Regions from separate parts of the Variovorax sp. P2_H12 genome, predicted to be linked through region 1. Evidence: riboswitches for the same ligand, from Rfam matches in the RefSeq annotation. Region 1 holds a riboswitch; the other holds the start of a gene.
What was found. Region 1 has a riboswitch for S-adenosylhomocysteine ahead of metH (methionine synthase). Riboswitches for the same ligand answer to the same signal wherever they lie in the genome.
Positions count from the first base shown of each region.

Region 2: it holds a riboswitch for S-adenosylhomocysteine, as region 1 does, so the genes downstream of both, ahcY (adenosylhomocysteinase) here and metH (methionine synthase) in region 1, are expected to answer to the same signal.

Region 1 covers NZ_JBFUFO010000047.1:28,591-36,650, forward strand. The annotation lists gene AC1DYK_RS29570 (histidinol-phosphate transaminase) at 1-1,109, shown strand, start outside; gene AC1DYK_RS29575 (MFS transporter) at 1,106-2,359, shown strand; gene AC1DYK_RS29580 (homocysteine S-methyltransferase family protein) at 2,356-3,402, shown strand; gene AC1DYK_RS29585 (SH3 domain-containing protein) at 3,649-4,446, shown strand; gene AC1DYK_RS29590 (LysR family transcriptional regulator) at 4,468-5,355, opposite strand; gene AC1DYK_RS29595 (PACE efflux transporter) at 5,456-5,893, shown strand; S-adenosyl-L-homocysteine riboswitch at 5,902-5,994, shown strand; gene metH (methionine synthase) at 6,052-8,060, shown strand, end outside.
Region 2 covers NZ_JBFUFO010000014.1:75,954-84,013, reverse strand. The annotation lists gene rpsI (30S ribosomal protein S9) at 1-136, opposite strand, end outside; gene rplM (50S ribosomal protein L13) at 149-580, opposite strand; gene AC1DYK_RS12035 (23S rRNA (adenine(2030)-N(6))-methyltransferase RlmJ) at 797-1,756, shown strand; gene AC1DYK_RS12030 (septal ring lytic transglycosylase RlpA family protein) at 1,889-2,554, opposite strand; gene metF (methylenetetrahydrofolate reductase [NAD(P)H]) at 2,551-3,384, opposite strand; gene AC1DYK_RS12020 (TlyA family RNA methyltransferase) at 3,362-4,171, opposite strand; gene ahcY (adenosylhomocysteinase) at 4,182-5,621, opposite strand; S-adenosyl-L-homocysteine riboswitch at 5,685-5,754, opposite strand; gene AC1DYK_RS12010 (peptide chain release factor 3) at 5,936-7,564, shown strand; gene AC1DYK_RS12005 (HAD-IIB family hydrolase) at 7,564-8,060, shown strand, end outside.

The DNA of each region.
Region 1 (8,060 bases):
TCGCCCGTCCCGAAGTCACGCCGCTGCCGCCCTACAACGCCGGCTTGTCTTCCGAGGTGGTGCGCGCACGCTACGGCGTCAGCGAGATCAGCCGCCTGGCGAGCAACGAGAACCCCTTCGGTGCCAGCCCGGCGGTGGCGCAGGCGCTGGCCGGCCTGGCGCAGCAGGTCAACAACTATCCCGATGCCGCCTGCACCGCGCTGCGCACCGCGATCGCCGGGCGCTGCGGCGCCGAGCCCGGCCAGGTCGTGATCGGCAGCGGCTCCGAGGACATCCTGCAGATGCTGTGCCTGGCCCTGCTGTCGCCGGGCGACCGGGTGCTCACGCAGCGCCCCGGCTTCGGCTTGCACGAAATCTTCCCGCGCATGATGGGGGCCGAGGTCGAGGCGCTGGCGCTCACGCCCGCGCTCGAATTCGACCTCGATGCCTGGTGCGAGGCGCTGGCGCGCGGGCCGAAGATCGCGATGATCGCCAATCCGTCGAATCCCGTCGGTTGCATGTTCGATGCGGCCGCCTTCCAGCGCCTGCTCGCGGCCACGCCGGCGGGCACGCTGCTGGTGCTGGACGAGGCGTACTACGAGTACGCGCGGCTCGCGCCCGGCTTCCCGGATGCGCTGGCCGCGCTGCGCGACCAGCAGCGGCCCTGGATCGTGCTGCGCACCTTCTCCAAGGCCTGGGGCCTGGCCGGGCTGCGCGTCGGCTACGGCATCGCCTCCGACGCCGCGCTGGTGCAGTTGCTCGACCGGGTGCGCACGCCCTTCAACGTCAACCAGGCCGCGCAGGCGGCGGCGCTGGCCGCGTGGGGCGACGAGCCCTTCATGGCCCACGCGGTGCGAGAGACCGTGCGGTACCGCGAAACGCTGGTGGCGCAGCTGCGCGCGCTGGCGCTGCCCGGAATGCGGATCGCGCCGTCGGCGGCGAACTTCCTGTTCATCGATCTCGGGCGTCCGAACGGACCGGTCAACGAGGGCCTGCTGGCGCGCGGCATCATCGCCAAGCCCTGGAAGGAGCCCGGCTTCGAGACCTTCATCCGCGTGTCGATCGGCATGCCGGCGGACAACGAGCGCTTCCTGCGCGCCTTGCGCGAGATCGTCGGCGAGGCGCCGTGACCCTCTTCAGGGGCTGGGGCGTGGTGGCGGCCACGCATGTGCTGCTGGCGGTGGTGTTCGGCGCCGCCTACTCCTTCGGCGCTTTCCTCGAAGGCATCCAGGCCAGCTTCGATGCCGACCGTTTCTCGGTGGCCTCGCTCTTTTCGGTCACCGCCTTCCTCTACTACCTGGTGGGTGCTTTCTCGGGCGCCCTGGCCGACCGCTATTCGCTGCGCAAGGTGGTTGTCGCCGGCATCGTGCTGCTGGCCGTGGGGTTCGCGCTGGCCAGCGTGGCGCCGACGCTGCCGTCGCTGTTCGCGGTCTTCTGCGTCTTCGCGGGGCTGGGCGTCGGCCTGGTCTACGTGCCGGCGGTGGCGGCCGTGCAGCGCTGGTTCGTGCGCCAGCGCAGCCGTGCCTCGGGCCTGGCACTGGCCGGCACCGGCATCGGCACCTTCGTCGGCCCGGTGGCGGCCGGCCTGTTGCTGCGCCACGGGTCGTGGCAGACGACCATGCAGATCTTCGCGCTCGGCATCGCGGTGCTGGGTCTGGGCGCGGCCCTGGCGATGCGCGCCCGGCCGCAGGACCTGGGCCTGCTGCCCGACGGCGACGATCCCGGATCCCCGTCGTCGCAGGCTCCGCCGCAGGATGGCGAGCGATTGCGCGACGCGGTCAGGCAGGCGCGCTTCTGGTGGTACTTCGCGGCGATCGCTACCGGCTCGGTCGGGCTCTTTGTCGCGCTGGTGCATGTCGCGCCGGCGGCGCGCGCGCAAGGCATCGCGGCGGACAGCGCCACCCTGCTGATCGGACTGATTGGCGTCGGCAACGTGCTGGGCCGGCTGTTCCTGGGCGGGCTCGGCGACCGGCTCGGCCCGCAGCGCCTGCTGTGGCTGCTCACTCTCGCACTTGCCTTGCTCAACGGCATCTGGCTCGGCGCGGCAAGCTTCGCCGCGCTGGTCGTCTTCACGCTGCTGTTCGGCGCCGCCAACGGCGGCTGCATCGCGCTCTACCCGGCGGTGGCCGCGGGCTGGTTCGGCACCCGGCAGCTTGGCGCGATCCTCGGCGCGCTGTACATCGGCGTGGGCGTGGCGGCGCTGTTCGGCGCCAGCGCGGCCGGGCTGCTGTTCGACCTGCGGGGCAGCTACGCCTGGCCGATCGCCGCCAGCGCGGCCCTGGCGTTGCTCTCGGCGCTGTGCCTCGCCCGGGCCGCACGCTGGCGGCCAAGACCCGGCAGAGCGGTCGGGCCGGCGCCGCTTCCTACAATCGGCCCATGAAGCCCGTCGTCTACACCCGCGCCCAGCAACTGCCCGCCATCCTGGCCCACCGCATCGCCATCCTCGACGGCGCGATGGGCACCATGATCCAGCGCTTCAGGCTGACCGAGGAACAATACCGCGGCGAACGCTTCAAGGACTTCCCGCGCGACGTCAAGGGCAACAACGAGCTGCTCTCGCTGACCCGGCCCGATGTCATCCGCGACATCCACGAAGGCTATCTCGCGGCCGGTGCCGACCTGGTCGAGACCAACACCTTCGGCGCCACCCGCATCGCGCAGGAGGACTACAAGATGGCCGACCTGGCGCGCGAGATGAATTTCGAGTCGGCCAGGCTCGCGCGTGCCGCCTGCGATAAGTTCAGCACGCCGGACAAGCCGCGCTTCGTCGCCGGCGCCCTGGGCCCCACGCCCAAGACAGCCAGCATCAGCCCCGATGTCAACGATCCCGGCGCGCGCAACGTGAATTTCGAGGAACTGCGGGCTTCGTACTACGAGCAGGTCGAGGCGCTGGTCGAGGGCGGCTCCGACGTGCTGCTGGTCGAGACCATCTTCGACACGCTGAACGCCAAGGCCGCGCTGTTCGCGATCGACGAATACTTCGAGGCCAGCGGCGAGCGGCTCCCGCTGATCATCAGCGGCACCGTGACCGACGCCTCGGGCCGCATCCTGAGCGGCCAGACCGTGACGGCCTTCTGGCACAGCGTGCGCCATGCGCAGCCGCTGGCCATCGGGCTCAACTGCGCCCTGGGCGCTGCATTGATGCGGCCCTACATCCAGGAACTGGCGCGCGTCGCCGACGACACCTTCATCAGCTGCTATCCCAACGCCGGCCTGCCCAATCCGATGAGCGAGACTGGCTTCGACGAAACGCCCGATGTCACCTCGCGGCTGCTGCACGAGTTCGCCGCTGAAGGGCTGGTCAACATCGTCGGCGGTTGCTGCGGCACCACGCCGGAGCACATCGCGGCGATCGGCCAGGCGGTCGCACCGCTCGCGGGCCGCAGCCTGCACCGCGCCGCCTTCTACAGCGAAGCAGCCTGAGCTGGCCCCCACGCTCCCTCACTTCGTGTGGTCGCTGCCCCCCGAGGGGGCCGCAGGCCGCCTTGGGGCGGCCCGGCGCCGGCCTGAACCCGCCGCATCCCGGGCTCATGTGAAGCCGGGATGAAGAAGCTCTCCAAACGTTCTTCGCGTGCGCGAACGCGCGTGCTGAAACGTTCTAGCTGAAGGCCGTCGCTGATTGACAACGCGCCGACGCCCTCCCTACCCTGGAACGCAAAGGAAATCTGCATGAACGACAACAAGGCACTGCGATGGTTCGGCCTCGGCGCCATGGCGCTGATGCTGCCGCTGGCCGCGACGGCCCAGCACGCGTTCACCCGCGGGCCCGTCAATCTGCGCGCCGGCCCGGGCGACAACTATCCGCTGGTGGCCTCGCTGGCGCCCGGGCAATCGCTGGAAGTGATGGGCTGCACCGCCGGCTATGGCTGGTGCGACGTGGTGCTGCCCGACGGACTTCGCGGCTGGTCCTATGCGGCGAGCCTCGAGTACGCCTACCTGGAGCAGCGGGTGCCGCTGGCGACCTATGGCGCGATCATCGGCGTGCCGCTCGTGACCTTCGCGATCGGCAGCTACTGGTCCAACTACTACCGCGACCGGCCCTGGTACAACCAGCCGCGCTGGTGGGGCGGCCGGCCGCCGCCGCCACCGGTTCCGGGCTGGCGCCCGCCACCGCCGCCGGTGCCGGGCTGGCGTCCCAACCCCTGGCCGGGCTATCAGCCGCATCCGCCGGGCTTCCGTCCGCCGCCCGCACCCGGCTTCCGCCCGCCTCCGGTGCCGGGCATCCGCCCGCTGCCGTCTTCGGGCGTGCGTCCGCCCCAGGGCTGGGGGCAGCAGCCGGGCGTGCGCCCGCCCGGCCAAGGCGCCCAGACCGGCGGACGACCGCCGGGGCACGGTGGAGGAGGGGGCCACGGAGGCGGGGGGCATGGTGGTGGGGGCAACGGCGGTGGCCATGGAGGTGGCCAGGGCGGCGGTCATGGCGGCGGTCATGGCGGCGGTCATGGCGGGCGCGGCGGTCCCGACCGATAGACGGAGCCGGCCGGCGCGCCTTCAGTCCTTCTTGCGGGCGATCAGCGCCACGAAGCGCTGGGCGCCCAGGCCCAGCGGCCGCTCGCGCGACCACACGACGTCGACCCACAGGTCGAGCCCGTTGGACAGGTTCTCGAACGGAATCTCGACCAGCGCGCCCGCCGCCACGTGCGGCCGGGCGAAGTTGCGCGGCAGCCAGCCCCAGCCCAGGCCGGCGGTGATCAGGCTCAGGGCGGCCAGCGCGTTGTCGGTGCGCCAGACGTGCCGTGCGAAGACGAAGCGCGGGTCGCTGGTGGCCAGGTCACGGCCGGCGACCACGATCTGCCGCGTGGTCGTCAGGTGCTCCTCGCGCAGCCGGCCGCCGGCGGCGGCCAGCACCGGGTGGTCGGGCGCCATCACGGCCACCATGGTGTCGCTGGCCACCTCCTGAAACCCCTCCCGGCCGTCCAGGCTGGGACGCTCGAACACCAGCGCCAGCTGCGCCCGGCCGCTGTGCAGCAGCGCCAGCGCATCGGCTTGCGGCGCGGCCAGCACCTCGACCTCCAGCAGCGGGTATTCGTTCGCCAGGGCGGCCAGCGGGCCGCTCCAGGGCGCCGCGAGCAACTCGGGCGCGATCGCGAGCGTGAGCCGGTTCTCCAGCCCCTGTGTGAGCGCCAGCGCCTGCACCTGGAGCTGCTTGAGCTGCGCCGCCAGCAGGCGCGCCTGCGGTTCCAGCGAACGCGCCGCCTCGGTGGGCTGCGGTTCCCGGCCGCTGCGGTCGAAGAGCAGCAGATCGAGCTCGGCCTCGAGATTGGCGATCGCCATGCTGACCGCGGAGGGCACCCGGCCCAGGGCCCGCGCCGCGGCCGAGAAAGAACCGTGGTCGATGACCGCGAGGAACACCTCCACGTTGTCGCTGGAAAAGCTCATGTGGTCCGACCTATCAATTAACTTGAAAGAAGATGACTTTATATGTCAGTCAAACAAATATAAAGTACCCATCAACACCAACCAACACGGGATCGATTTCATGCAAGGGCTCAAACGCCGCTTCGTCTACATCAGCCTCTACGAGGGCATCGCCATCGTCGTGGCCAGCGCGGGGCTGGCGCTGATGTCGGGCCAGGGCCTGGGCCACTCGGGCGTGCTGGCGGTCATCGCCTCGGTCATCGCAGTGCTCTGGAACCTCACGTTCAACGCCCTGTTCGAGCGCTGGGAATCGCGCCAGGCCGTGCGCGGCCGCAGCGTGCGCCGCCGCGTCGCCCACGCGATCGGCTTCGAGGGCGGCCTGGTGGCCTTTCTGGTGCCGATCTTCGCCTGGTGGCTGGACGTGAGCCTGTGGGAGGCGCTGGTGATGGACCTGGGACTGGTGGTTTTCTTCCTGGTCTACACCTTCGTCTTCAACTGGGCCTTCGACGCCATCTTCGGCTTGCCCGCATCGGCGGCCGGCGCCGCCCAGCCGGCGTAAAATCCGCGGCTCCCAAGGAGCGTTGCAGCGCTGCCGTCCATCCGGGCGGCGGCGTCAGGCTTGGGCTTCCAGCCACTGGAGTGCAACGACGCTCGCCTGACCCCGTTTCCACAGGTGAGCCCATGTCCTCCGATCCTTCCTCCGTCGCCGTCCCCCCGATGAAGCTGTCCGGCCTCGAGCCGGTGCAGATCGGCCAGGGCTCGCTGTTCGTCAACATCGGCGAGCGCACCAACGTCACCGGCTCCAAGGCCTTCGCGCGGATGATCCTCAACGGCCAGTTCGAGGAAGCGCTGGCCGTCGCGCGCCAGCAGGTCGAGAACGGCGCCCAGGTGATCGACATCAACATGGACGAGGCCATGCTCGACAGCAAGGCCGCCATGGTGCGCTTCCTGAACTTGATCGCCAGCGAACCCGACATCGCGCGGGTGCCGATCATGGTCGACAGCTCGAAGTGGGAGGTGATCGAGGCCGGCTTGCGCTGCATCCAGGGCAAGGGCATCGTCAACTCGATCAGCATGAAGGAGGGCGAGGACCCCTTCCGGCACCAGGCCCGACTGCTGCGGCGCTACGGCGCGGCGGCGGTGGTCATGGCCTTCGACGAAAAGGGCCAGGCCGACACCTACGAGCGCAAGATCGAGATCTGCGAGCGGGCCTACCGCCTGCTGGTCGACGAGATCGGCTTCCCGCCCGAGGACATCATCTTCGACCCGAACATCTTCGCGATCGCCACCGGCATCGAGGAGCACAACAACTACGCGGTCGACTTCATCAACGCGGTGCGCTGGATCAAGCAGAACCTGCCCGGCGCCAAGGTGTCGGGCGGCGTCTCGAACGTGAGCTTCAGCTTCCGCGGCAACGACCCGGTGCGCGAAGCCATCCACACCGTGTTCCTGTACCACGCCATCAAGGCCGGCATGGACATGGGCATCGTCAACGCCGGCATGGTAGGCGTCTACGACGACCTCGAGCCCGAGCTGCGCGAGCGGGTGGAAGACGTGGTGCTGAACCGCCGGCCCGATGCCGGCGAGCGCCTGGTCGAGGTCGCCGAGACCGCCAAGAGCGGCGCCAAGGACGAGAGCAAGAAGCTCGAATGGCGCGGCACGCCGGAGCATCCGGTGGGCGTGAGCCAGCGCCTCTCGCATGCCATGGTGCACGGCATCACCGACTTCATCGTCGAGGACACCGAGGAGGCCTACCAGGCGATCCTGGCCAAGGGCGGCCGTCCGCTGCACGTGATCGAAGGCCCGCTCATGGACGGCATGAACATCGTCGGCGACCTGTTCGGCCAGGGCAAGATGTTCCTGCCGCAGGTGGTGAAGTCGGCCCGCGTGATGAAGTCCGCGGTGGCCCACCTGATCCCCTACATCGAGGAAGAAAAGCGCCAGGACGAGGCGGCCGGCCGCGACGTCCGGACCAAGGGCAAGATCGTCATCGCCACCGTCAAGGGCGACGTCCACGACATCGGCAAGAACATCGTCACGGTCGTGCTCCAGTGCAACAACTTCGAGGTCGTGAACATGGGCGTGATGGTGCCCTGCCACGAGATCCTCGCCCGCGCCAAGGTCGAGGGCGCCGACATCGTCGGCCTCTCGGGCCTGATCACGCCGAGCCTCGAGGAGATGCAGTACGTCGCCGGCGAGATGCAGAAGGACGAGCACTTCCGGATCAAGAAGATCCCCCTGCTGATCGGCGGCGCCACCACCAGCCGCGTGCACACCGCGGTCAAGATCGCGCCGCACTACGAGGGGCCGGTGGTCTACGTGCCCGACGCCTCGCGCAGCGTGAGCGTGGCGCAGTCGCTGCTGTCGGAGCAGGCTGCGAACTACATCAACGAGATCAACGCCGACTACGACAAGGTGCGCCACCAGCACGCCAACAAGAAGCAGACGCCGCTGTGGCCGCTGGCCAAGGCGCGCGCCAACAAGACGCCGATCGCCTGGACGGGCTATGTGCCGCCGGTGCCGAAGTTCATCGGACGGCGCGTGTTCAAGAACTTCGACCTCACCGAGCTGGCGAAGTACATCGACTGGGGGCCGTTCTTCCAGACCTGGGACCTGGCCGGCCCGTTTCCGGCGATCCTCAAGGACGAGGTGGTCGGCACCGAGGCGGTGCGCGTCTATGCCGACGGCCAGCGCATGCTCAAGCGGCTGATCGAGGGCCGCTGGCT
Region 2 (8,060 bases), on a different contig from region 1:
TGATGGAGGTCTCCCGGCCGAAATAGGCCTGGATGTCCTTGCCATTGACCGTGATCTTGCCGGTGCCCTTTTTGATGAACACGCGGGCGACGCTGGATTTGCGACGGCCGGTGCCATTGTTCCATTCACCAATCATTCTCAAGGCTCCTTACAGTTCCAGCACTTTGGGCTGTTGGGCGGTGTGCGGGTGCTCTGCACCGCCGTACACCTTGAGTTTCTTGATCATCGCGTAGCCGAGCGGGCCCTTGGGCAGCATGCCCTTGACGGCCTTTTCCAGGGCGCGGCCCGGGTGCTTGGCTTGCATGTCGCGGAAGTTGGTGGCCGTGATGCCGCCCGGGTAGCCCGAGTGACGGTAGTACACCTTGTCGATCGGCTTGGCGCCGGTGACGCGCAGCTGGGCTGCGTTGATGATGACGATGAAGTCACCGGTGTCGACGTGAGGCGTGTAAATGGCCTTGTGTTTGCCGCGCAAACGGAGAGCAACTTCGCTGGCTACTCGTCCGAGGACCTTGTCGGTCGCGTCAATCACAAACCACTCGTGCGTCACGTCAGCGGGCTTGGCGCTGAACGTTTTGGTCATGAGTTTCTCTTCAAAAGAGGGTTTGGCGGGCCCTTTTCCACGGTCGGCGTTCCTCTGGCGGGAATCTCTTAGGTGGGTTGCCGGTTCCCGCGCAAGCGGGTTCCTGTCTTCGCCGCGGGGCCACAAAGGCGCTGCGAAGCCCGCGATTATACGAAGAATCACCTTTGAGGCGCAATCAGGACCCAGATCGGGCGGCCAGACCGTTACCATCCAGGGATGTTTAGCTACCGCCACGCCTTCCATGCCGGCAACCACGCCGACGTGCTCAAGCACACGGTGCTGATTGCCACCCTCGAGCATCTGCTCGAAAAAGAAGCGGCGCTGACCGTGGTCGACACCCACGCCGGTGCCGGCCTCTACCGCCTCGATGGAGACTACGCCGGCACCAGCGGCGAAGCGGCCGAGGGCATCCTGCGGCTGCTGGCGCCCGCCAAGGCCGCACCGGCACCCGTGCCCGGCGCAGCACCGGCCAGGAAAACGTCGAAGAAGCCCGCCGCCGAAGCGGAGGCCCCGCTCGCGGACGCCCTGGCGCGCTACCTCGAGGTAGTCCGCGACTTCAATCCCAACGGCGGCGCACGGGTCTATCCGGGCTCGCCCTTCATCGTGCATCACCTGCTGCGCGAGCACGACAAGCTCAAGCTGTTCGAGCTGCACCCGACCGACGCCCGCACCCTCGACGCCAACATCGCCCAGCTCGAGGCCGGCCGCCAGATCGCGGTGCTGCGCGACGACGGTTTCGGCAGCGCCACCAAGTTCCTGCCGCCGCCTTCACGCCGCGCCCTGGTGCTGTGCGACCCGAGCTACGAGATCAAGAGCGACTACGCCCGGGTGCTCGACTTCGTGGCCGAGGCACTCAAGCGTTTCGCGACCGGCACCTACGCCGTCTGGTACCCGATCATCCCGCGGCCGGAAGCGCACGACCTGCCGCGCCGGCTCAAGACCATGGCCACCAAGGCCGGCAAGTCCTGGCTGCACGCCACGCTGACGGTCAAGTCGAGCAAGATCACGACCGATGCGACCGGTGCGACGCACCGGCCGGGCCTGCCGGCCAGCGGCATGTTCCTGATCAATCCGCCCTACACGCTGAAGCCGCTGCTGGCGGCCGCCCTGCCCCAGATGGCCGAGCGGCTGGCGCAGGACCGGAACGCCACCTTCTCACTCGACGCCGGAGGGTAGCTCTGGCTCGCCCCCAGGTTGGGCTCACTGCGTGTAGCCCGCCCACCCCCTACCGGGGGCAACACCAGCGGACTGGCAAAGCCAGATCCGCGGTGTTTCACCAACGGGCCTGGCTGCGCCGGCCGAAGCAGATCAGCGGCGTTTGCGGGGCGGGACTTGTCGCGTCGGCTTGCTGGGTGCGGGATCCTGGGCGGCCTGGAGGGGCACCTCCACCGGACCGACCTCGGTGCCGCCGCAGCGGTCGGTCTCCTGGTCCGCGATCGACAGCGCCACCGTCTTGATGCCCATCCCGAGCATGCCGATGGCCTCGGCCGCGGCGCGGCTCAGGTCGATGATGCGGCCCGAGGCGTAGGGCCCGCGATCATTGACGCGCACCAGCACCTCGCGCCCGTTGACCAGGCTGCGCACGCACACGCGCGTGTTGAAGGGCAGCGTCTTGTGCGCCGCGGTGAACGCAGTCATGTCGAAGCGCTCGCCGCTGGCGGTCTTGCGCTGGTGGAACTGGATGCCGTACCAGGAAGCGCCGCCGCGCTCGAAGACCTCGCGCCCGCCCTCGTCGCCCGGAATGCCGTCGTCGGGCCCCAGTTCGCCGCGGCCCGACACAGCGAGGTCGTAGCGCACCGACGGCACCGCGGAGCGCGGCGGCGCGCCCGGCGGCAGGGCCGGCTGCTTCGCCAGCGGTCGCAGGCGACCCTGCGGCGCGTCGCCTGCCGCATCGCCCTGCGACGCCGGCTGCACCGCGCAGGCCGCGAGCAGCCCGGCCGCGAGCAGCGCCGCCAGGCCGCTGCGCAAACTCATGCAGCCCAGCCCAGCCGCTGCAGCACACCGAGCGTGGCCACCGACTGGTTCATCGTGTAGAAATGCAGCGCGGGCGCGCCGCCGGCGCGCAGGCGTTCGCACAAGGCCGCGACGACATCGAGGCCGAAGGCCTTGATCGATGCCGTGTCGTCGCCGAAGCTCTGCAGCCGCAGACGGATCCAGCGCGGGATCTCGGCGCCGCAGGCATCGGAGAAGCGCATCAGCTGCGTCGAGCTCGTGATCGGCATGATGCCCGGCACGATCGGCGTCGATAGCCCCAGCGCGCGCGCCTCGTCGACGAAGCGCCAGTAGGCCTCGGCACTGAAGAAATACTGCGTGATGGCCGAATCGGCGCCCGCGTGCACCTTGGCCGCGAAGGCCTGCAGGTCGGCCTCGGGCGAGCGCGCCTGCGGATGCACTTCGGGATAGCAGGCCACCTCGATGTGGAAATCGCGGCCGGTCTCTGCGCGGATGAAGGCGACGAGATCGCTCGCGTAGTGGAACTCGCCGCCCACGCCATAGCCGCTCGGCAGGTCGCCGCGCAAGGCGACCAGGCGCTTGACGCCCATCGCCTTCAGTTCGGCCAGTTGCTCGCGGACCGTCGCCTTGGTCGCGCCGATGCAGGAGAAATGACAGGCCGCTTCCACGCCTTCGGCCAGGATCTCGCGCACCGCGCCGAACGTGCCTTCGTGCGTGGAGCCGCCGGCACCGTAGGTGACGGAGCAGAACTCGGGCTCCTGCGCGTAGAGCTGCTGCCGCACGGCGCGCAGCTTGACTGCGCCCTCGGGCGTCTTGGTCGGGAAGAATTCAAAGCTCAGCGGAAGGCGCACGGCCGGCTCCTGGTTGGCCGTCCGCATGAACAGCATGGATGAAGAACTCGTGGTTGCCGTCGCCGCCCTCGATCGGGCTGTCGAGCCAACGCACGACGCGCAGGCCGAGTGCGGCGCAGGTATCGCGCAAGCGCTGCTCGACCACGGCGTACAGCGCGGGCTCGCGCACGATGCCGCCCTTGCCGACCTGGCCCGGCTGCAGTTCGAACTGTGGCTTGACGAGCATCAGCATGTCGCCATCGGGCGCCAGCAGCGGCACCAGCGCGGGCAGCACCAGCGTGAGTGAAATGAAGGAGAGATCGCCGACGATCAGGCCGAAGCTCCGATCGGCAGTCTCATCTTCAGGGGATTCGGATGCCCAGGCATCCGCCGTCAGCGTGCGGGCGTTGACGCCTTCGACCGCGGTCACCCGCGCATCGTCGCGCACGCGCGCATGCAGTTGGCCGTGGCCGACGTCGACGCCCACCACATGCTCGGCGCCTTGCTGCAGCAGGCAGTCGGTGAAGCCGCCGGTCGACTGGCCCACATCGAGGCAACGCCGGCCGCGCGGGTCGATGCCGGTGGCGGCCAAGGCGCCTTCCAGCTTGAGGCCGCCGCGCGAGACGTAGCGGGCCTCGGCGGCATCGAGCAGTTCGAGCTCGGCCGCTTCGGGGATTTCGTCGCGGTTCTTCCCGACGACGCGCCAGTCGGCACCGTCACGCCAGCGCAAGCCGCCGGCGATCAGGCGGACGGCCTGCGAGCGCGAAGCGGCGAGGCCGCGTTCGACGAGTAGCTGATCGGCACGCAAGACGCGGGACTCAGTAGCGGTAGGTGTCGGGCTTGTACGGGCCGTTCTTGTCGACGCCGATGTACGCTGCCTGCGCATCCGTCAACTCGGTCAGCATCGCTCCGACCTTCTTGAGGTGCAGGCGAGCGACCTTCTCGTCCAGGTGCTTGGGCAGCACGTAGACCTTGCCGGCCTGGTAGGCGTCGGGCTTGGTGAACAGCTCGATCTGGGCGATGGTCTGGTTCGCGAACGACGACGACATCACGAAGCTCGGGTGGCCCGTGCCGCAGCCGAGGTTCACGAGGCGGCCCTTGGCCAGCAGGATGATCTTCTTGCCGTCCGGGAAGGTGATGTGGTCGACCTGCGGCTTGATCTCTTCCCATTCGTACTTCTCGATCGAGGCGACGTCGATCTCGTTGTCGAAGTGGCCGATGTTGCAGACGATGGCCTGGTCCTTCATCTTCGCCATCGTGTCGTGCGTGATGACGTCCTTGTTGCCGGTGGTCGTCACGAAGATGTCGGCCTTGTCGGCGGCGTATTCCATGGTCACGACCTTGTAGCCTTCCATCGCGGCCTGCAGGGCGTTGATGGGGTCGATCTCGGTCACCCACACCTGCGCGCTCAGCGCGCGCAGGGCCTGGGCCGAGCCCTTGCCCACGTCGCCGTAGCCGGCCACGCAGGCCACCTTGCCGGCGATCATCACGTCGGTCGCGCGCTTGATGCCGTCGACCAGCGATTCGCGGCAGCCGTAGAGGTTGTCGAACTTGCTCTTGGTGACCGAGTCGTTGACGTTGATGGCGCGGAACAGCAGCGTGCCCTTGGCCGACATCTCGTTCAGGCGGTGCACGCCGGTGGTGGTCTCCTCGGTCACGCCGATGATCTCGGCCGACTTGCGGGTGTACCAGGTCGAATCGACCGCCAGCTTGGCCTTGATGGCCGCGTACAGGATGCGCTCTTCCTCGCTGGTCGGGTTGGCCAGCACGCTCTGGTCCTTCTCGGCGCGCTGGCCCAGGTGCATCAGCAGCGTGGCATCGCCGCCGTCGTCGAGGATCATGTTCGGGCCTTCGCCGGCCGAGCCCTTGGGGCCGAATTCGAAGATGCGATGGGTGTAGTCCCAGTAGTCTTCCAGCGACTCGCCCTTGATCGCGAACACCGGCGTGCCGGCCGCGGCGATGGCGGCGGCGGCGTGGTCCTGGGTCGAGAAGATGTTGCACGAGGCCCAGCGCACGGTGGCCCCGAGCGCCTGCAGCGTCTCGATCAGCACGGCGGTCTGGATCGTCATGTGCAGCGAGCCGGTGATGCGCGCGCCCTTGAGCGCCTGGCCCTTGGCGAACTCTTCGCGGATCGCCATCAGGCCGGGCATCTCGGTTTCGGCGATTCGGATTTCCTTGCGGCCCCAGGCGGCAAGGGAGAGGTCGGCGATCGCCTGGTCGACGGTGGAAACGGGGGACGGTTTGAGAACTGCGCTCATGTTGGCTCCAAAGCAAGCTTGAAAGATGCCACTGCGATCGGGGAATGGACTCACCGCGAGAACAGCGGGTGAGCGTGGTTGCGATGATGGTCCGAGCCTCACGCCTGTCGGCGCTGCAACGCTCCTCGGAACGCCGTATTTTAACGCGCGGCGCTAGCCGCCCGCCAGCACGGCTTGAGAAGGTCGCGCTGACCGCCTCGGGCATGCTGGTGGGCCGCAAAGGCCTCACCCCCCGATGTGAGCGCCCGAACGGTAAAATCGTGGGTTTTGCCTCCAGCAGCCCGCGCCCGTGAGCGCGCACCGCGTTCACCTCCATGACCTTCGCCTCCGAAACCAAACGCCGCCGCACCTTCGCGATCATCTCCCACCCCGACGCCGGCAAGACCACGCTGACCGAGAAGCTGCTGCTGTTCTCGGGCGCGATCCAGATCGCCGGCTCGGTGAAGGCGCGCAAGGCCTCGCGCCACGCGACCTCCGATTGGATGGAGATCGAGAAGCAGCGCGGCATTTCGGTCGCCTCGTCGGTGATGCAGATGAGCTACCGCGACCACGTCATCAACCTGCTCGACACGCCGGGCCACAAGGACTTCTCCGAAGACACCTACCGCGTGCTGACCGCGGTCGATTCGGCCCTCATGGTGATCGACGCCGCCAACGGCGTGGAAGCACAGACCCGGCGGCTGATCGAGGTCTGCCGCCAGCGCGACACGCCGATCATCACCTTCGTCAACAAGATGGACCGCGAGGTGCGCGAGCCGCTCGAGCTGCTCGACGAGATTGAGCGCGAGCTCGGCATGCCCTGCGTGCCGATGACCTGGCCGGTGGGCCAGGGCAAGAGCTTCGGCGGCATCATCAACCTGCGCACGAAGGCGATGACGGTGTTCGAGTCGGGCCAGGAAAAGCTGCCGCAGGACTTCGAGACGATTTCGCTGACCGACCGCGACGCGCTGCACAAGCGCTTCGGCCGCGAGTTCGACCACGCGATGGAAAGCATGGAACTGGCCACCGGCGCCTCGCCCACCTGGGACCGCGAGGCCTTCCTGTCCGGCAAGCAGACGCCGGTGTTCTTCGGCTCCGGCGTCAACAACTTCGGCGTGATGGAAGTGCTCGACGCGCTGGTCGACCTGGCGCCGCCGCCGCAGCCGCGCATCAGCACCACGATGGTCAACCGGCAGCCGGTGGTCAAGGAGATCCGGCCCGAGCACAAGGACTTCGCGGGCGTGGTGTTCAAGGTGCAGGCCAACATGGACGCCAACCACCGCGACCGCATCGCCTTCGTGCGAATGGCCTCGGGGCGCTACACGCCGGGCATGAAGCTCAAGGTACAGCGCACCGCGAAGGAACTGCGCCCGACCAGCGTCGTGACCTTCATGAGCCAGCGGCGCGAAGCGGTCGAGGAGGCCTACGCGGGCGACATCGTCGGCTTCACGACCCACGGCGGCGTGCAGCTCGGCGACACCATCACCGACGGCGCCTCGCTGCAGTTCACCGGCCTGCCCTTCTTCGCGCCCGAGCTGTTCATGACCGTGATCCTCAAGAACCCGCTGCGTACCAAGCAGCTGCAGCAGGGACTGGCCCAGCTCGGCGAAGAGGGCGCGATCCAGGTGTTCCGCCCCGAGGTCGGCGGTCCGATGCTGCTGGGCGCGGTCGGGCAGCTGCAGTTCGAAGTGGTGCAGCACCGCCTGAAGACCGAGTACGACGCCGACGTCCGGCTCGAGGGCTGCCAGTACACCGGCGCGCGCTGGATCACGGCCGACACCCCGGCCGAGCTGCGCGCCTTCGTCGATGCCTATCCGGCGCGGATGGCGCTCGACGCGGCCAACACGCTAGCCTACCTGTGCACCTCGCCCTACGACGTGCGGCTGGCGCAGGAGCGCTTCCCGAAGATCCACTTCCATCCGCTGCGCGAGCACGCCGGCCTGGCGCTGCAGACCGCCTCCTGATGACGCCCCTCTGCGACTGGCCGCTGGCGGCGCGGCGCGCGCTGGTCGGCGTCTTCACCGACATCGACGACACGCTGACGACCGAAGGCGCGATCAGCGCCGATGCGCTGGCAGCGCTGGCCGACCTGCGCGCAGCCGGCCTGCATCGGGTGGCGATCACCGGCCGCCCGGTGGGCTGGAGCGAGCCCTTTGCCAGCGTCTGGCCGGTGGACGCCATCGTGGCCGAGAACGGCGCCGTCGCGCTGCTGCCTGCACCCCATGGCGGCCTCGAGAAGCGCTACCAGCAGGACGCGCCCACGCGTGAGCGCAATTTCGCGCGCATGCAGGCCGTGCTGGCCCGCATCGAGCGCGAGATCCCCGGCGCCCGGCGCGCCACCGACTCGCCGGGCCGCGAATGCGACATCGCGATCGACCACAGCGAATTCACGCAACTCGGCGATGCGCAGATCGCCGCTGTCGTCGCGCTGATGCGCAGCGAGGGCATGCACGCCACCGT